One region of the Paenibacillus sp. MDMC362 genome, then DNA from elsewhere that is predicted to be linked to it. Evidence: riboswitches for the same ligand, from Rfam matches in the RefSeq annotation. Region 1 holds a riboswitch; each other region holds the start of a gene.
What was found. Region 1 has a riboswitch for cyclic di-AMP ahead of DP091_RS15680 (hypothetical protein). Riboswitches for the same ligand answer to the same signal wherever they lie in the genome.

Region 1 (5,054 bases):
TATATGCCCTACGGAACGATGTGGTACCCGTATTTCACCCGGCGGCTGGCAGAGAAGCCGGCCAACCTGATGATGGTGCTCAAAAATATGTTCAAGTGAGCGGGGGAAAACGGCCAATTGCAATGGAAGCGAGAACGGCAGCTCTTTCTAGCAGCTGTCCTAGAAGGAATAATACGCCTCCGAGCAGTCCATCAGGAAGGAACGCTCCAGCGGCAGGCTGCCTAATCGCTTACGGGTGATGTGCTGTTGCAGATTGGCCTCCAGATCGGCGAGGGCTGATGCGGCGAGCTGCATTCGTGCGGATCCCCACTGCTGCTGCTTCTGGGCATAACGAACGGCCCCGGTAACGGGCATACCCCTCAGCCTCGTAAAGACGGATGCCCAGCGGACCAGATCCGCGAATTCTCTTGTGCTTGGCAGCGCATATTCGGCATACCCGGCCGCGTCTTTGCAGCTGATTTTGAACAACCCGCAGTTCCAATCTCGGTCGCTCCAGGGGATAAAGCGTTCAGCCGAGCCCCGGTCGAAACGAAATATCTCCATGCAGCGGATGAGCTCTGCATTTAATGCAGGCGTTGCGGTTTCGATGACGGGGGCTAGTGCCGCCTCGATGAGTTTCGTCATGATCTGCGCTCCTTTATGGGAATGTTATATGCACGATAAATAGGCCTGGTGAGCAGAGTAACCCCGCTCTCCAGGCCTATTTATCGTTAGAGGCCCTGCTACAGTGGCCGCTTCGCTCAAGGCTCGGGAGCTCAGCGTAAACGAATGTTTCGAATGATGGATGAATCATACGCCGGAGGACTCTAAAAGTAAATGGCCATATTGAACGGATACATTCCGAAAATCGATGAAAACCGTAAAAGAAAACGCGTACATTCGGCCGTGACATCTATTATCATGGCAAAATCGCGGTATCTCGATAGATTGCGATAAATGCAAGAAAACAAGAGAAATACATAGTATAGAGCAGAATTCAAGAGATAATCGAGAAAAATCGGTCGGATCCTGTTCGACATAACGCTACATGTGTTTTTGCTCACATTTACTTCCTGCAAGGCCGGACGTATGATACGAACTATGAATTGACGGACATCGGCGGCAGGCATACGGGCAGCCGTTCCATGAAGAACTAAAGGCTGTGTGAGAGCTGCCGGGCTCTTTATGGATCGAATCTCGGGCGAGGGCACCATGGGCCTTCGCTGGAAATGCAGGTTGAAGCGACTCTCACCGCTTGAACCTGATGCTGTGCTGTTTTGCCGGACCTGGATGTTAGTCAATGGCTAATAGAATAACATGCTACTCGTTTGTAATTTTCGCTGAGTCCTTGAATGGAAAAGGAACGGGGGAACCAGTCGGGAGATGAACTTGATCTCTCAGGGGTGAATCCCATGGACAAGATAACGGTCTATGGGTAGGGCGACTCTCACGCCCGAATCCGTCAGCTAACCTCGTAAGCGTATCGAGAGGGGCAACGATTGTCGTGGACTTGGGCCACGGTGTATTTCACCGTGTTCTGATGAAGAAGCCTGCGGGAAGAGTTCTTCTCTTTCCCCAGGCTTCTTTGTTGTTGTCTTCTCTTTCTGAACTTCTTAGGAGGAGAACAAAAGATGGAGAAACCGCAGGAGTTTATTCTGGTATCCGCGCCGAACAAGGCCGGGGAACAATTTATCCGCCAGCTGATCTATATGGACATTTCGTTTGCGGCCATAGCCAACAACCGGGTTGAGCAGGAGAGGCTGCGAGAACTAGGCTGCACCAACATGATTGTTATCGATACAAGGGATGAACAAACCTGGATCATTCCCGAGTTTCCCGTGAGCAAGGTGTATTTGTTCGAGAGCAGCTTGAACCTGTGCTGCCGCTATTTACGGATCTGCCGGACATGGACGACGGAGTCGATTTATGTGATTACCCATTCCAGCAATCCGCGATTGATATACAGGGGACTGGGTGCCGATGTGGTGCTTCATACGAACCATCATCAGGTATCCTTCCTGATTTCATCCATTGTCAGCTAAGCGTCTTGGCTGATGTGACCATGAGGTTTTAGGAGGTTGTATTCATGCAGGATTTATATATGGTGCTTATCTTGGGAGGAACCTACGGGCTGCTCATGCTATTTATGTCCTGGTGCGGACGCGTGGTTTCGGAACCGGAGGTGGATTAATCGTGACGATCATTTTAATATGCACGCTCTTTATTTTTCTATATTTGATTTACGCGTTGATTCACCCTGAAAAATTCTAGGGAAACAGCTGAAGGAGGAAGGCATTCGTCATGGGCATTTTACAAATTGCCATCGTAATTCTCGTTCTGGTGCTGCTGGTAAAGCCGCTCGGAACTTATCTATATCAGGTGTTTCGCAATGAGGGGAACGGCACGGATAAATGGTTCTCCTGGTTGGAGAAACCGATCTTCGCACTGATTGGCTTGAAAGAACGCAAGGGAATGACATGGAAAGGCTATGCCATTAGCTTTGTGGTAACGAATATTGTGCTGGTCGCGGCGGGGTATTTGATTCTGCGCATGCAGAGCGTATTGCCCTTCAACCCGAACGGCATCGACGATATGGAATCGACCTTGTCGTTCAATACGATCATCAGCTTTATGACGAATACGAATCTCCAGCATTACAGCGGGGAGTCGGGGTTATCCTATATGGCCCAGATGGCCGTCATTACCATGATGATGTTCACGTCCGCGGCGACCGGGCTGTGCGTGGCGATTGCGTTTATCCGGGCGGTGACCAGCAAGGGTACAACCGTCGGCAACTTTTTTGAGGATTTCGTCAAAGCCCACACCCGGGTGTTCATCCCGGCCGCATTTATCATTGCGATGGTGCTGGTTGCACTGCAGGTGCCGCAGACTTTGCAGCCTGCGCTCAGCGTCACGACGCTTCAAGGAAGCGAGCAGCAAATAGCTGTGGGACCGGTGGCTGCGCTGGAATCGATCAAGCATCTGGGCACCAATGGGGGCGGGTTTATGGGGGCCAACTCGGCGCATCCGTTCGAGAACCCGTCCCCGCTGACCAATGTGATCGAGATTCTGTGCATGTGGAGCCTCGGGGCGGCGCTTCCTTACACATTTGGTTTGTTCGCGAAGAGCCGCAAGCAGGGCTGGATTATTTTCTCGGTGATGATGACCTTGTTTATCGGATTCCTGTCCTTGAACTATGCGGCTGAAACGAACGGCAATCCGGCGCTGAACCGGCTGGGCATGGATACCTCCCAAGGCAGCATGGAGGGCAAGGAGGTCCGGTTCGGAATCGCCCAATCCTCTCTGTTCACCACGGTGACGACTGCGGCCACGACCGGGTCGGTTAACAACATGCATGATACGCTCACGCCGCTTGGCGGGATTACGCCGCTGTCCCTGATGATGCTGAACTCCGTTTTTGGCGGAAAAGGCGTCGGGCTGATGAACATGCTCATGTATGCGATATTGGCGGTGTTCCTGGCTGGTCTTATGGTTGGCCGAACACCCGAATTTCTAGGGAGAAAAATAGAGGCGCGGGAGATGAAGCTAATTGCGGTTGTTATCCTGGTGCATCCATTGATCATTCTGGCTCCGACCGCACTTGCGTTGATGACGGATGCAGGGCAGGCGGGCATTGCCCATGCGGGCTTTCATGGCATCTCCCAGGTATTGTACGAATACACGTCTTCCGCAGCCAATAACGGTTCCGGATTTGAGGGTCTGTCGGATAACACGCCGTTCTGGAATGTGACAACTGGACTGGTCATGCTATTCGGACGTTACATTTCGATGATCGCCTTGCTGGCAGTGGGCGGCTCGTTGATGCGGAAGCAATGGGTTCCCGAGACGCTCGGGACGTTCCGGACAGATAATAAGCTGTTTGCCGGCATTCTGATCGCGGTGGTTCTGATTATCGGTGCATTGACCTTCCTGCCAGTACTTGTGCTCGGTCCGATTGCTGAGCATCTGACGATCCGTTAATAGAAAAGGTGGCTATTTCCATGAATAATACGAGAAAAAAAGCGATGTCCCAAGAGATGGTCCGTCAGGCGCTGAAGGACAGCTTCACGAAGCTGAATCCCGTCCTGATGATGAGAAATCCGGTCATGTTTGTTGTGGAGGCCGGGACTCTGGTTGTTTTGTTGATGACGTTATTTCCATCCTATTTCGGGACAGAGGGCAGTATCGGATTTAATGTGACGGTATTTGTCATTCTGCTGTTGACGCTGCTGTTTGCAAACTTCGCAGAGGCGCTTGCCGAAGGACGCGGAAAGGCGCAGGCCGATTCCCTTAAGCAGTCGAAGCAGGAAATGACGGCACATAAAGTGATGGAGAACGGAGGGGTGCAATCCGTGCCCTCCACGGATCTTCGCAAAGGAGATATCGTGATCGTCACGCAGGGCGAGATGATTCCCGGGGATGGGGAAGTCATTGCGGGCCTTGCGTCCGTTGACGAATCGGCGATTACCGGCGAGTCCGCCCCCGTCATTAAAGAAGCCGGCGGCGATTTCAGCTCGGTCACCGGGGGGACGCGGGTTGTCAGCGATACGATCCGCGTCCGGATTACGAGCGATCCCGGGGAATCGTTTATCGACCGGATGATCTCGCTTGTTGAAGGAGCCTCTCGCCAGAAGACGCCGAATGAAATTGCGCTGAATACGCTGTTGATCGTCTTAACGCTGATATTCCTGATCGTTGTCGTTACGCTCGCTCCAATTGCGAAGTATCTTGGCATCGAGCTGTCCGTTCCGGTGCTGATCTCGCTGCTGGTATGCCTCATCCCGACCACGATCGGGGGATTGCTGTCGGCGATCGGGATTGCCGGCATGGACCGGGTGACGCAGTTCAATGTGCTGGCGATGTCGGGCAAGGCGGTGGAGGCAGCCGGTGACATCAATACGATGATTCTGGATAAGACGGGTACCATTACGTTCGGGAACCGGATGGCCAGCCAGCTGATTCCCGTCGGCGGCGAATCGCATGCATCGCTTTCGCAATGGGCGGGCGTGAGCTCGCTGCTGGATGAAACGCCGGAAGGACGTTCCGTGCTGGAGCTGCTGAAGCAGGAAGGTCTC
Region 2 (5,054 bases), on a different contig from region 1:
TCTCCGTTGATAGCAAGGCGGTGGTGAACCCTGCCACAATAACCCATGATAAGAAATGAGGCAGATATGTAATCGTCTGGATGACTCTTTTGAATAACATATGGCGAACTTCATTCAATAAAAGTGCCAGTACAATCGGTGCTGGAAATCCGATAAAGAATTTCAATAAACTGATTACAATCGTGTTGCGCAAAATTCTTTCAAACTCGGGGGCGGCAAAAAAATCTTCAAAATGTTTAAAACCAACCCACGGGTTATCCCAAATTCTCGAGCCGGTGAATAGGTTATAATCCATAAATCCGGTTATTACGCCGTACATAGGCAGATAGGCAAAAATGAAAACTAGAATGACGCCGGGTATCACCATGAGCTGAACATCCCATTGCTTCATGAATCGCCTAAGAAAACTTTTACTATGGACTTTTGGCTGCCGGGCAATGGGCGACGGCTGCTGTTCTGCAGTAGCTTGCGGCATAAGTTATCCTCCCGTTACGAAATGATGTAAAAGCATGCCGGGTCTCTGAATATTTACCGTTTTCGAAACCGCTTGCAATTGACTTAGTATCATTCTACCTATGGAAATATTTTGAATCTATATAATAAAACCCCGATTTTTTATACTTCTACCGGAATGTTTCACCCTTCCCAGCCAACAAAAAAACGTCTATCGACGTACTTCCTCAATAGACAGACAGCATTTAACAGAAGTTTCTATTGCGATAAAAGGGGATGCTAAACCTCGTCTAAAAAAAGACTGCCTTGAGGTCATATAGACCTGCAAGACAGTCAATGTAATCATCTTTATGCACCGGTTATTTTCATCCTGACCTCGACCACCGTTGAGAAGAAGGTAGCCCCTTCACCCAGATCCGCCAGCCTGTCGGGCGTGAGGGCATTGGCGCGCTGCTTGCGCCCCTCGCCTTCCCACCACAAGCCTTGGCTGACAACGGTGCCCGGCAGCATTTTATCCGTTACCTTGGCCCGAACTTCATAGGTTCCGCGGTCGTTGTATACCGTAACCATGTCTCCGTCCTCTATACCGCGTTCCTCTGCATCCTCCGGATGGATCTGCAGGGCTGGCTCCTTCTCCAACCTCTGATGTTTCTCCACATTCGCAAAGGTTGAATTCAGGAAGTTGTGGTTCGGCGGTGAAATGAACATGAGCGGGTATTTGTGCCCGCGTCCGCGCCTTACGCCGTCATAACCTTCCTTGAGCGGCACGTAGGTCGGAAGAGGCGGAAGACCTGCCTCCTCCAATTGCACGGAGTATAACTCAATCCGGCCCGAAGGCGTCGGCAAACGATCTAGATACGTTTCAAGCGGCGACATGTCAAGCTTCACATAACGGTGTTCCTTTAGCTTGTCCAGCGTGACGCCGTTCAGATAAGGGTTATCCGGGAAGTCGAGTGCTCTTGCCATCATCTCCTCTTCCGTCTCATGGAAGGCCGGGTCAGTGAAACCCATAGCCCGCCCCAGCATGGAGAACAGCTCTACATTGCTCTTGCTCTCCCCAAGCGCCGGAATGACCGGCTCCTGCAGCTGAATGTACTGATGCCAGTAGGAAGCGAACAGGTCGGTATTCTCGAACGAGGAGGTTGCCGGAAGCACGATATCCGCATACTTGGCCGTATCCGTCATAAACAGGTCATGAACAACCGTAAACAGATCTTCCCGTGCAAACCCTTCCCTTACCCGCTCGGTGTCGGGAGCGACAACCAGCGGATTGCTGCAATAGACAAAGACCGACTTAATCGGCTGTTCGGTCATGGCAAGCGCTTCGCCGATCCGGTTCATGTTAATCGTCCGGGCATCCGGATTCGGCCGGAGATCGGGACGTTCGAGCGCATCGCTGTCCATGCTGTTGTAGCCGCCGTTCGACTTGGCGGCCCCTCCGCCCCGCTTCAGCCATTGTCCGGTCAAGGCGGGAAGCGCCGCGATGCTGCGCACCGTCAAGCCGCCATTGTCGTGATGCTGAAGACCGTTACCGATATGAATATAGGAAGTATCTGCCCGGCCGTACAGCTCGGCCAGCCTCTCGATATCCTCAACTTGAATTCCGGTAATGGAGGATACGTGCTCCGGTGTATAGTCTTTCACATGCTCACGCAAGGCTTCATGACCGATCGTATACTCGCTGAGAAATTCCTCGTTCACCAAGCCTTCACGGAACATGATGTGCATGAGGCCGACGGCCAGTGCCGCATCCGTGCCCGGAAACAGCGGAATGAACCAATCCGCCCATTGCCCCGTCTGGTTCTTATGCACGTCGATGACAACGACCTTGGCACCGGCCTTGCGCGCTTTCTCTGCCAACACCACCTGATGCATATTGGTGCTGACGATGTTGCCGCCCCAGACGATGATGACGTCGGCATGTACGGTATCCTCCGGGACGGTGCCTCCATTAAACCCCATAACGGATTTCCAGCCCTCATTGCCTGCGGAATTACAGATCGATTGCTTCAACCGGCTGGCGCCCAGCCTGTTGAAGAACCTCCGATCCATGCCGTCCACGCTCAAAATTCCCATGTTGCCGTAGAAGCTGTAAGGCAGTATGCTCTCAGAGCCGTGCTCCTCGATCAGCTTCTTGTAGCGTTCAGCAATCTCCTGAACCGCTTCATCCCAGCTGATTCGCTCGAAAGCGCCCTCGCCCTTGGGCCCTATCCTCCGCAGCGGATAAAGCACGCGCTCCGGATGATACACCCGATGTGCCATATTTCGGACTTTATTACAGATGGCTCCCTGCGTAATCGGATGATCCGGATTACCGGTAACCTTCACGATTTTTCCGTTCTCTTTATGGAGCAGCAGGCCGCAAGTATCGGGACAATCCAACGGACAGACCGCCGGAAACACGCCGTTTTCCTGATGAATCATCGCTTGAGTCATTTCGTCTATTCCCCCTTGTACACGCTGAATCATATCCCCTTATCTTAAAAGAAAATCAGGGCTCCAGTAAAGTCTTACATTTTTTTCTGCATCGGTGATTCATTCTACTTCCTTCCGGGTAATTCCTATCAAGAGCAACGAAGAGAAACCCAGACCCTTTCTCTTCCTTGCCAAATCATGGACCACTCCCAAAAATTCGCCATGCCATGTCTCCTCCCCCGAGACCGGCATGGCGAATTTGTTTTGTATTGGCGTCTATCCATCCTGAGCAACTGGCAAGTACAGCATATAGAAAGTCATGATTTCTGTAGCAAACATGCAAAAAACAAAGCCTGTCAAAGCCACATATTCATGTAAGCGCTTATTTGTCATTTTTTATAAATAATTCTGCTTAATTTTTCGTTGGAGGGTGTTTTACAAACGATTGGAGCAGGCGTAATATACTATTCAGCTTCGAAAACATTCTTCATATTCACATGACATTCGCTTAATTTCCTTGATGGAAAGCGGGGGAACCAATCGTATGGAGGGATATCTATAGGATCCTTCATCCATACTATGGGGTGAATCCGGATGCATCGCGTACGTACGCCGCGACGGCATCAGGTAGGGCGACTCTCACCGCCCGAATCCGACAGCTAACCTCGTCAGCGTTGATCGGGAGGGTTGTGAACTTGTGATCAAACACAGGGTTCTAACCTGTGTTTTTTGTTTGCCAAAAATCAGCATAGGAATGGTGACCTTTCGTATGACCTGCACATGAAACACACCGATTGAAGTCCAATCAGTCAGCTTTCATCATGAACTTAATCTTAATCGGCGGTGAAAACAACCATGTTATCTTCAATCAAGCGATTCCTCATCGGAAGACCGCTTAAATCTACGGAATTGGGCGAGCAAAAGCTGAACAAAACCAAAGCGCTGGCCATCCTTTCATCCGACGCCTTATCGTCCGTGGCCTATGGACCGGAACAAATCCTGATCGTCTTGATGACCGTTGGCGCGGCTGCCTATTGGTACTCCATACCGATTGCTGTCGGCGTCCTGGTCTTATTGCTGGCACTTATCCTGTCGTACAGACAGATTATTTTTTCATATCCGCATGGCGGCGGAGCCTACGTGGTTTCCAAACGGAATCTGGGCATGTATCCGGGATTGGTCGCCGGCGGCTCCCTGCTGGTTGACTACATTCTGACGGTTGCAGTCAGCGTGTCGGCGGGGACGGACGCAATCACATCGGCATTTCCGGAATTGCACGCCTACAATCTGCCCATCTCCATCGTGTTCGTGCTATGTTTGACCGTACTCAATTTAAGAGGGGTTACAGAGTCGGCCTCCATACTGGCTTATCCGGTTTACTTGTTTGTACTCGCGCTGTTTATCCTGATTGGCGTTGGAATATACAACATTGCTACAGGCCATGCATCTCCGGAGCTGCATACGCCTATCGGCACGCCTGTCGCCGGGCTGAGTTTGTTCCTGCTTCTGCGGGCATTTGCCTCGGGCAGCTCCGCCCTGACCGGCGTTGAGGCCATCTCCAATGCCATCCCGAATTTCAAAGATCCCGCTCCGAATAATGCAGCCAAAACCTTGGTCGCGATGGGATCCTTGCTGGCCCTGTTATTTTCGGGCATCGTATACCTGGCCTATTACTATGGGGTCAGCCCCAGTGAGCAAGTCACGGTCGTTTCCCAGATTGCCGAGCATACCTTTGGACGAAACTTTCTGTATTACTTCATCCAAGGAACAACGGCTCTCATTCTGATCCTGGCTGCCAACACGGGATATTCCGCCTTCCCGCTGCTTGCCGTTAATCTGGCGAAAGATAAATTCATTCCCCGAATGTTCACCGTCCGCGGAGACCGTCTGGGTTATTCGAACGGAATCATTATACTTGGATTCTTCTCTATTCTGTTGCTGCTGGCTTTCGAAGGCAAAACCGAGCATCTGATTCCGCTGTATGCCGTCGGCGTGTTCATCCCGTTTACCCTCTCCCAGACGGGGATGATGGTGAAGTGGATTCGCGAAAAGCCCGAAGGATGGGTCGTCAAGCTGATCATTAACACTACCGGCGCCTGTATCAGCTTTATCGTGACGATGATCTTCTTCTTTACGAAATTTGCCCAAGTGTGGACCGTCTTGATATTCCTGCCGCTGATCATTTG
Region 3 (5,054 bases), on a different contig from region 1:
ACCCATCATATTGCATGGCGTGCTCAAGATGATGAGGAGCACGGCAAATGGCTTGAATGGGTGAAACAACATGGCTTTTTGCCAACCGAGATTAAGAACCGCAACTATTTCAGATCGTTATATTTCAGGGAACGAGGGGGGATCTTGTTTGAGATCGCAACCGATCCGCCCGGGTTTACGGTGGATGAAGACCCGGACTCGCTGGGGGAGCAATTGAAACTTCCTGTCTGGTTTGAACCGGAGCGAGTCCGTATTGAGGAAGGTCTGGAGCCTATAGAAGTCAAAAATACAGGAGAGGGGAAGCTCAAGTGAAATCCATTGACCCGAATACTCAAAGCGAACGGGACATCTACAAGCTGCTGATCGGGAGCGTTGTTCCGCGGCCAATCGCTTTTGTTACGACATTATCGGAGGACGGTGTGCTGAATGCCGCGCCGTTCAGTTATTTCTCCATTCTGACGAGCAATCCGCCCATGCTGTCCGTTTCCGTTCAGCGAAGGAACGGCACGGCGAAGGATACAGCGAGAAATGCCATGCAAAGCGGCGAGCTTGTGATCCACATCGTGGACGAAGACACCGTTGAAGCCGTGAACGAAACGGCCGCGAACCTGCCTCCGGACGAAAGTGAGCTTATCCGAACCAACCTAACCCCGATCGTAAGCGAAGTGGTTAAGGTTCCCGGCGTTCTGGAATCCAAAATTCGCATGGAATGCGTACTGGAGCAGGTGGTTACCTTGAATGGCGCGGATCAACTGCCTGCCGCTGATCTATTGATTGCCCGCGTCGTTCGCTTCCACGTTGCGGAGGAGCTTTACGAGCAGGGCCGGATTAATGCTGCCAAGTTAAAGCCTGTGAGCCGTATGGCGGGAAACATCTATTCTACACTGGGAGAAACGTTTACGATCGAGCGGCCTATATAACAACGGACGAGCTGGATAAAGGGTTGGTTAGGACGCAGCGAATATCAAGTTGTGAACGTTCATAGGCCGTCATTCGATACAATGAAGCAAAGCCCCGATATAAAAATCGGGGCGTATATAAATACCTATAATTTCCAGAGTGTACGCTAGCCCCGGAGGCATTCAACTATTGACGAATAGCAAAACTATAGGATGAATTTTGGACTTCCCTACGATATTCATAGGCTCTGTACGCAGCGTTTCAAAAAAAAATTTGCGCCGTAAATGTGTGGGGAAAGCTTTCACAATCCGAATGTAATTCATGGCATAAACGATCCACTACATGAATGAGTAAGGGAGGCATGGCAAATGCCTGCTATATAGCGAAAAATGAGACTGGAATAAAATTACTGTATCGTTGGGGGAGAGGCTTGAATGAGGCGTTTTTCATGCTTGTCATAGGCCCTGGAAGAACGGCACTTCCGCCTCTGAATTTCCAGAAAAAGCGGTTAAAGGGGTTTGACTTTTCCTGAAGTTCCCTTTATCATGGACACACGCTTAGTTTCCGGCATACATTTTCCGGAAAGCGGGGGAACCAGTTTCATCAGGGGCGAGTCACTTGGAATCACGAGTGTAGGGTACCATCTTACCCGAGTCCGTCAGCTAACCTCGTCAGCAGTGGATGGGTCTTGCATACATAATGGATGTTCATAACAAAGGCCCTTAATTCTCTTTAGGGGCCTTTTCTCTATTTTTTGACCCCCTGCTGGCGGAGCTATGTCTAGATCCCCTGTTTGGTGGTCTTTTTGTATTCTGCTAAAGAGGAGGGGCAAGGCCTGCAAATGTTTAACCAAAACCAATTAAATCGGTCAGATGGCATTGGGTTTAAGCGTGGAAGGAGATGGATGAATCATCTTCCCTGAAGGTCCGACCCATGCAAGGTATCTGAATATGCTTAAATCCTAGTTAACATATGGGTTAACATGGGTAATTTCAACATGCCATTTTTAAGAATACCAACAGTCATAATGAAAGGTTGTGGGAAATTTTGAAGAGAGTGGTTGTACTGATGTTGTCATTGATTATGGGGGTGTCGCTTGCGGCTTGCGGCGACAAAGGGAGTACGTTGGAGCAAGCCATTGAGCAGGGGTATATCACCGTGGGATTTGCGAATGAGAAGCCTTATGCCTATAAAGAGGCCAACGGGGAGCTGACAGGAGAAGCGGTTGAGATTGCAAGGGTTATTCTGGAGCGCCTTGGCATCAAGGAAATGAGGGGAGAGCTTACGGAATTCGGATCGCTGGTTGCCGGACTGCAGGCCGAGCGGTTTGACCTAATTACCGCAGGCATGTTCATTAATCCGGATCGCTGCTCTGCCGTATTGTTTGCTAATCCGGAGTACAGCATCGGAGAAGCCATTGCGGTGAAGCAAGGGAATCCGCTGGGACTCGGAAGTTATGAGGATATTGCCAATCATGACCAAGCTAAGGTCGCCGTTATGACCGGTGCGGTCGAAATCGGCTATATGGAAAAGTCCGGCATTCCTACGGACCGGATTGTGCAGGTCCCCGACCAGGCCTCGGCCATTAGCGCCCTTCAGGCAGACCGGGTGCATGCGATAACCATGACAGGGCCGTCCCTGCAGGCAATGCTGGATTCGGCCAGCGACAACAGCATCGAACGCGTGGCTGATTTTGAGCAGCCGGTCATCGACGGCGAAAGCGTTCGCGGTTATGGAGCTACGGCTTTCCGCCAAGCGGATACGGAGTTCCAGGAGGCTTATAATGCGGAGCTTCAAAAAATGAAGGAGTCGGGCGAGCTGCTGGAAATTTTGCAGAAGTTTGGGTTCACAGAAGAAGAGCTCCCGGGCGAGATGACGGCCGCTGCGCTTTGCGGGGAATAGCATGCCCATGCCGAATTCGTGGATTGATTTTCTCCCTACGCTGCTGAAAGGGGCGGAGATCACGATTGTGGTTGCTTTTTTTTCAGCCATTCTTGCGGTTGTGATGTCCTTTGCAGCCGGGTTATGCCGACTGTCGAAGCTGTGGATCATTCGCACGTTGACAGCCGTGTATGTGGAAGTCTTTCGGGGGACCTCCTTGCTGGTGCAGCTGTTCTGGTTGTATTTCGCCCTTCCGTTCATCGGCGTCGAGCTTCCGAAAATGCTGGCTGCGATCCTGGCGATCGGGCTGAACTTCGGCGCATACGGCTCGGAAATCGTTCGCAGCGCCGTGTTGGCCGTTCCGAAAGGACAATGGGAAGCCGCTGTAGCGCTTAATCTGAAGCCTTGGCAAAGACTGTGGAATGTCATATTGCCTCAAGCGTCCCTGCGAATGCTTCCCCCTTTCGGGAATCAGCTTGTAGAGCTCATCAAATCCACCTCACTGGTTTATTTCATCACGATGGCGGATTTAACGTATCAGGCGATGGTGCTCCGCAATAATTACATCTCCTGGACGACTGAGATTCTGGTGCTGCTGCTCCTCATGTATTTTGTCATTGCTACGCTCGTTTCGCTGGCAGTTCGACTGCTGGAGCGCAAATGGACAGCGGGGAGGTTATAGTCATGTGGGATTGGAACTATGTATGGGATATCCTGCCCCAGCTCTTGAGTGCATTAAAAATGACGGTGTGGGTGACGATCTGCGCTTTCGCGGTGGCATTGATCATCGGGTTGCTGCTTGCTTTTGCAGCGCGGAGCCGATTTAAGGTGCTGTCACTGATAACCAAAGGAATGATCGAATTTATTCGCAATACGCCGCTGCTGGTGCAGGTCTTCTTCCTGTATTACAGGCTGCCGCTTCTTACCGGAATTTCCATTCCGGCCTTCTATGCCGGGGTGATCGGTCTCGGGCTGCATTACAGCACATATCTGTCCGAAGTGTACCGATCCGGAATCGAGGGTGTGCCGAAGGGACAATGGGAGGCTGCCACAGCACTGAATTACACGAAGGCCCAAACCTGGCGCAGCATTATCCTGCCGCAAGCGGTGCCGCCGATCATTCCGGTACTGGGTAATTATTTGATTGTTATGTTTAAAGAGACGCCGATTCTATGCGCCATAACGCTTGTGGAGATGATGCTGACGGCCAAAAATATCGTGTCGCAATCGTTCCGTGCATTTGAACCGTATACAATGGTCGGGATTCTGTTCCTGATCATCAGTTATATCGCCTCATTGCTTGTGCAAAGGCTGGAGAAACGCATGAATCTGCAGCGTGGAAGATAAAAGGAGGGAATCAAATGAATGCCGTTGTGATCGATGAGCAAGCAAAAGCGTCGAAGGTGCCGCAGCAGGAGGGAAATCCTGTTACCGCTACGGGAACAAAGCCGATTGTGAAATATACCGGCGTGACCAAGTCTTTTGGTGATCTACAGGTGCTTAAAGGCATCGACCTGGAGATGCGGCCTGGAGAAAAGGTGGCTGTGATCGGTCCGAGCGGATCTGGCAAAACAACGATGGGCCGGATGCTGATGACGCTGGAAGAACCGACCGAGGGAACCATCGAGGTTGATGGTGAGCTGCTCTGGCATATGGAAGAGAGGGGCAGGCTGGTTCGGGCTAATGAAAAGCATCTGCACCGGATGCGCTGCAATGTCGGCATGGTCTTTCAGCATTTCAATCTGTTCCCGCATATGAACGTGCTTCGCAATGTGACGGAGGCCCCGCGCAAAGTGCTGGGTTTATCCAAGGAGGAGGCGGAGGAGCGGGCCGTCTCCATGCTCAGTAAGGTCGGTTTGGCCGACAAATTGAAGATATACCCGTCCAATCTGTCCGGGGGCCAGAAGCAGCGGGTTGCCATCGCCAGAGCGCTGGTCATGCGGCCGAAGGTGATGGTGTTTGACGAGGTGACCTCGGCGCTTGATCCGGAGCTGGTCGGCGAAGTGCTGGAGGTGATCCGGGAAATCGCGGAGGAAGGTGAAATGGCCATGATGCTGATTACGCATGAGATGGATTTTGCGAAGGAAATCGCGGACCGCGTCATCTTCGGAGCCGAGGGAAGGATCGTTGAGCAGGGCACGCCGGAGGAGATATTCGATAATCCCCAGAGCGAGCGGCTGCAGAGCTTCCTGCAGCGATTCCGTTCAACGGAAATTAGTTCTGGAAAGAGGTGATTGTATAGTATGGCTGTGGATACCGAAATCGAAATTGTA
Region 4 (5,054 bases), on a different contig from region 1:
GCCTGACCACCCTTCAGACCACCTTGCCCCCGCTCGTTAACGCATTCATGGAGCGTCATCCCGCTGCCGAAATCAAACTGATTACGGGTAAGACCCATGAGATCGTTTCTTATGTAAGAGATAAACGCGTCGATGTCGGCATTGTCGCCTCCTCCATTAACCAGCCCGGATTAAACTGCATCCCGTTGTTTGATGACCACCTGGAGCTTGTCATCCCATCTTCACACCCGCTGGCGGAGCTCGAGGATGTTGGAATCGAGCAGCTTCAAGGCTTGCCGATGATCATTTTCTCGACTGGAACCTGGTACCGCAAGCTGACGGATGATCTGTTCCACCGCTGGGGCATTATGCCGGATATCCGGATGGAGATCGACTCCTTCGAAGCGATCGTCAGGCTCATCCCGACCTGCAAGGCGGCCGCGCTTCTGCCCAAATCCTATCTCAGGCCGCAGCTGCTATCCGATAACGGGCTTGTCGACATTCATATTCCGGCACTCATCGAAACCCGGCGGACGACTTCGCTGATCTACGGCCAAGCCTCGGATCTAAGCAAGGCGGCCAGCCGCTGGATTGACGAAACGGAAATTCTGTTCCGTAAGCTGGAGGAGGACAAAATGAAAAAAACCTGACGATATCCATGACCGTCAGGTTTTTTTCTTCTATATTTATTTTTCGAGCATATTCACGACCTCGGACTCAAAGCGATCCACATTATCATTGGAGCCGATAACGACCATAATGTCGCCGGAGTTCACCACGTCCATGGCTGTCGGCGCCACGATGATGCCGGATTGTTTATTCAGGGCCACCACGCTGACACCGTAACGAACCCTCGTATTGAGCTCGCTAAGCGTTTTTCCGTCCATGCAGTCCGTGACCGTCATCTCCACAATCAGATAGTCCTTGGATAATTCGATATAGTCAAGCAGATTGGGCGTGACTAGCTGGTGAGCTACCCGGATCCCCATATCCCGTTCCGGAAAGATCACCCGGTCCACGCCCAGCTTCTCCAGCGCCCGGCCGTGCAGCACCGAAATCGCCTTGGCAACGACCATGGCGACACCAAGCTCTTTCAGCAAGATCGCGGATAAGATGCTCATCTGAATATCGTTTCCGATCGCAACAATGCCGCAGTCGAAGTTACGAATACCGAGCGATTTAAGCACCTCTTCATCGGTAGCATCCGCCACCACCGTGTGTGTCAGCAGCTCGCTCATATCCTCGACAACCTCTTCATTTCGGTCGATGCCGAGCACCTCATATCCCTGTTCCATCAGTTCAAGCGCCAGGCTGGCGCCAAATCGCCCCAAACCGATGATTGCAAATTGCTTTGGTTTCATGTCTCTCCAGTACCCCTTATCCAATAATCATTTTGCCTTCCGGATGACGATATAATTCTTTACCCTTTTTTGGCCCCAGTGCATAAGCAAGCGTCAAAGGCCCTAATCGCCCTGCAAACATCGTAATGCTGATCAAAACCTTCCCGAACACCGTCAGATCGGGCGTTAAACCCATGGAGAGACCCACCGTACCGAAGGCGGATGTCGTTTCGAATAGAATCTCCAGGAAATCCGCTTCCTCCGTCGTCGACAGAATCATCGATACGGTTAGAACGAGCAGCAGTGCCAGTAATGCAATGGTCAATGCCTTGAGCACCCGCTCCTGGGCCAGGCGATAACGGAACATGACGATGTCTTCACGCCCGCGCATCATGGCGATGACCGCCCCCACCATAATGGTGAAGGTTGTTGTTTTGATACCACCCCCGGTTGACCCCGGGGATGCTCCAATAAACATCAGAATAACGATAAAAAATTGCGTGGCCTGTCTAAGCCCCGTAATATCTATAGTATTCGCGCCAGCTGTACGCGGCGTTACGGATTGGAATAATGCGCCGAAGAATTTTCCGCCCCAATTCAGGGAGCCGAGCGTCCTCGGATTGGTGAATTCAAAAATAAGAATGACGATAAATCCAACCAGCAGCAAGGTAGCCGTCATGGTGAGCACTACTTTGGAGTGCAGGGAAAGTCTCCGCTGATTCCGGAAATCAATCAAATCGGATAAAACGATAAAACCGATGCCGCCTGAGACAATCAAAAACATCACGACAACGTTGACTACAGGATCATACACGTACCCGGTCAAACTCCGAAAATCGCCAAACAAATCGAAACCGGCATTGTTAAACATCGTGACCGCATGAAAAACGCCATAATAAATCGCTTGGCCGATCGGCATATCAAACGCCCAGCGGATCGATAGAATCAAGGCACCGCAGGCCTCGATGATCAGGGAGTACAGGAGCACTCTGCGAATCAGCCTTACGATTCCTTCCATCGAGGACTGATTCATCGCTTCTTGCAGAATGAGGCGATCCTTGAGCGATATTCGCCTTTTGAGAGCCAGGGCAAACAAAGTGGCCATCGTCATGAATCCGAGCCCGCCGATCTGAATCAGCAGCATGATCACGATCTCTCCGAAGGAGCTGAATGTCGTTCCTGTATCCACCACTACCAGGCCCGTTACGCAAGTTGCCGATGTCGAAGTGAACAAGGCATCGATAAATTCCAGCGGTTCACCTGTACTTGTGGATATCGGCAGCATTAGCAGCGCCGTCCCGATGAAAATAATAGCCGCGAAACCAAGCACGAGAATCTGCGGCGGAGACAACCTGAGCCAGTTCAATTTAGAGTTCAATCGGTCACCTTCTTAAAAAAAATCAAGAAAAAAGACACTGGAAAACGCAGTGCCCTTTACGGTCTGGTTCCTGTGCTGCAGCCTACGAGGTTAGCTGACGGATTCGGGCATTTTCACAGGTCGCCCTATTCATTATTCTAGGAATAATGAAATTCACCCCAATTACATGGTTCCCCCATTTTCAGTACGAAATTCGGCTGGAATATTCGGTTCCTTGAAGCATGATGTGATTATAACGCAATCCGGTACGTAACCCAATGCCGTTTTTCACCCAAAAAATCTTTAAAAGAGCGCGAATTGGGCATATTCAAGAATACAAGCATAGGGTTCTCTAACGTTTTCGAAACCTTTCATTCATTTTCATCGATTTGTTTCATTATTCCGGATATTGGGATAAGCTGCTTATGACTTTCATAACTATGTTATATTGACTCTATGCGTTCTTAATCAGGCATATAGAATACCAGTGGGAGTATCAACTTTCTTAGAGGAGGAATTTCATGAATCGTGCAAGAGAGCCCTTGAAGCTGAAGCCCAATCTAAAGCAGCTCATCGCGCCTGCCGCAGTCGGCCTGATTCTGTTCCTGTTATTTCAGGTGTTTCCGTCGACGAATACGGATTCTGCCGAGACGGCATCTCCGAATATCATATCCAAGGAGCAGGCTCGGCAAGCGGCTTCAAGCTTTGCTCAGGAGTTCTTGCAGTTTACGGCTGCAAAAACGGATGACACGCTGGTTACATATCAATCCAAATCGGAACTTTACGGATATCTGGCAAAGGAAAAGAGACTTTCGGAATACAACAAAACCTATGAAGCCAAATATCCCTATGACGTATACCGTGTTCGCTTCAGCGAGCCGGGCGGCGATGCCCTCAATGTGGACGTGCACATGCAAAATTCAGGCATCGTCGGCTTCTCATACGATTACGCCCGCTCCAGCTATGACCGGATTGAGCTGAACAAGGGCGATGTGCAAAAACAGATGCTGCTTGTCGTTGAGGACGGCATGACATTAGCCGAGAAGCAAGCTTTTGCGGAGCCTTGGCTCCAGCGAGCGGGCTATGACCTGTCGCATCTGGAGCTGATCACGCGGGAAGGGGAACCCCAGCTTCGGTATGTGGACCCGGATTCCAAGATCGGCGACTCCAGATTGGAGCACCGTTTCACCTTCGAGCAGGGGAAATTACGCTCCTATGAGCCATCTTTTTCGGTCCCGGCCGCCCATTCCGCCTATGTCAACAAGCAGACCCAAGATGCCACGCTGCTGACGCTCGCAGGGTATGGCCTGTTCACCCTCATCCTTGGCATACTTGCGATTGTGTACAGCGTGAAGACCAGAGCCTACACATCGTTTAAGCGCGGCCTGTTCCTATCGGCGCTCCTGTTTGTCATTCAAATGCTGAATACGTACAATCTGATTCCCGTTTTCAAATCCGAGGGGATGTCTCAAACCGGCATACTCGGGATGATGATCTTCTATGCGGTCTATTCGCTCATCTTCTCCGCACTGCTCTATTTCTCCCTTGTCGGCGGCAGCGGGCTATGGCTCAAAGAAGACGGGCTTAATCCATGGCCGCGCGCCAAAGAACCCGGATATGGTCATTATGTGCTGGACAGCATGAAGCTGGGGTATATGTGGGCTTTCATCCTGCTTGGGGTCCAATCCATTATCTTTGTCGTTCTGGGCCTGACCTTGAATACATGGTCCACCACGGATGCCACACAGTCGCCTTACAACATGCTCTATCCTTGGCTCTTTCCGCTGATGGCTTGGCTGGCCGGCATATCCGAGGAGGCCGTCTATCGACTGTTCGGGATCAAAATGTTGAAAAAGATCGTCCGCAATACGTTCGTCGCCAGTTTGATCACCTCGATCATCTGGGCGCTAGGGCATACGCTCTATCCGATATACCCTGTAATTTCCCGGCCCATTGAACTGGTTATCATCGGCTTGCTGTTCAGCTACATCTTTTTGAAATACGGATATTTGGCGGCCATGTTCTCCCATGTTATCTTTAATAGCATCTTGATGGGCATTAGCCTGATCCTGCTCAAGGATACGAGCAACTTGCTGATGGGTGCGTTCTACATGGTGCTTCCGGCGATGGTCGCCTATGCGATTTACCGTTTCAATCCAACAAAAAAAGAGAAGCCGTATGTCACGACTCCTCCTCACGAAGTGCCTTAAGAATTTCCGTTGCTAATTTCTCACCGATTGAAAGGGGCTTGAAGTCTTCGACTGAAGCCTCTTTTATTTTTTTGACTGAGCCAAAATGCTTTAACAGCAGCTTGCGGCGCTTCTCTCCAATGCCCGGGATGGAATCCAGCTTGGAGGATACCATCGATTTGCCGCGCT

Region 2: it holds a riboswitch for cyclic di-AMP, as region 1 does, so the genes downstream of both, DP091_RS18040 (APC family permease) here and DP091_RS15680 (hypothetical protein) in region 1, are expected to answer to the same signal.
Region 3: it holds a riboswitch for cyclic di-AMP, as region 1 does, so the genes downstream of both, ehuB (ectoine/hydroxyectoine ABC transporter substrate-binding protein EhuB) here and DP091_RS15680 (hypothetical protein) in region 1, are expected to answer to the same signal.
Region 4: it holds a riboswitch for cyclic di-AMP, as region 1 does, so the genes downstream of both, DP091_RS20805 (TrkH family potassium uptake protein) here and DP091_RS15680 (hypothetical protein) in region 1, are expected to answer to the same signal.

What each region holds. Positions count from the first base shown of each region.
Region 1 covers NZ_QLYT01000029.1:182,780-187,833, forward strand. Annotated here, with positions in the region: gene DP091_RS15670 (proline dehydrogenase family protein) at 1-99, shown strand, start outside; gene DP091_RS15675 (hypothetical protein) at 160-624, opposite strand; cyclic di-AMP (ydaO/yuaA leader) riboswitch at 1,308-1,474, shown strand; gene DP091_RS15680 (hypothetical protein) at 1,611-2,021, shown strand; gene DP091_RS32335 (potassium-transporting ATPase subunit F) at 2,173-2,250, shown strand; gene kdpA (potassium-transporting ATPase subunit KdpA) at 2,281-3,960, shown strand; gene kdpB (potassium-transporting ATPase subunit KdpB) at 3,981-5,054, shown strand, end outside.
Region 2 covers NZ_QLYT01000035.1:64,971-70,024, forward strand. Annotated here, with positions in the region: gene DP091_RS18030 (ABC transporter permease) at 1-475, opposite strand, end outside; gene DP091_RS18035 (molybdopterin-containing oxidoreductase family protein) at 802-2,889, opposite strand; cyclic di-AMP (ydaO/yuaA leader) riboswitch at 3,364-3,558, shown strand; gene DP091_RS18040 (APC family permease) at 3,724-5,054, shown strand, end outside.
Region 3 covers NZ_QLYT01000034.1:44,297-49,350, forward strand. Annotated here, with positions in the region: gene DP091_RS17285 (ring-cleaving dioxygenase) at 1-312, shown strand, start outside; gene DP091_RS17290 (flavin reductase family protein) at 309-920, shown strand; cyclic di-AMP (ydaO/yuaA leader) riboswitch at 1,445-1,590, shown strand; gene ehuB (ectoine/hydroxyectoine ABC transporter substrate-binding protein EhuB) at 1,969-2,802, shown strand; gene ehuC (ectoine/hydroxyectoine ABC transporter permease subunit EhuC) at 2,810-3,463, shown strand; gene ehuD (ectoine/hydroxyectoine ABC transporter permease subunit EhuD) at 3,466-4,128, shown strand; gene ehuA (ectoine/hydroxyectoine ABC transporter ATP-binding protein EhuA) at 4,143-5,015, shown strand; gene ectA (diaminobutyrate acetyltransferase) at 5,025-5,054, shown strand, end outside.
Region 4 covers NZ_QLYT01000041.1:62,890-67,943, forward strand. Annotated here, with positions in the region: gene DP091_RS20795 (LysR family transcriptional regulator) at 1-629, shown strand, start outside; gene DP091_RS20800 (potassium channel family protein) at 666-1,340, opposite strand; gene DP091_RS20805 (TrkH family potassium uptake protein) at 1,357-2,697, opposite strand; cyclic di-AMP (ydaO/yuaA leader) riboswitch at 2,762-2,906, opposite strand; gene DP091_RS20810 (CPBP family intramembrane glutamic endopeptidase) at 3,198-4,886, shown strand; gene uvrC (excinuclease ABC subunit UvrC) at 4,858-5,054, opposite strand, start outside.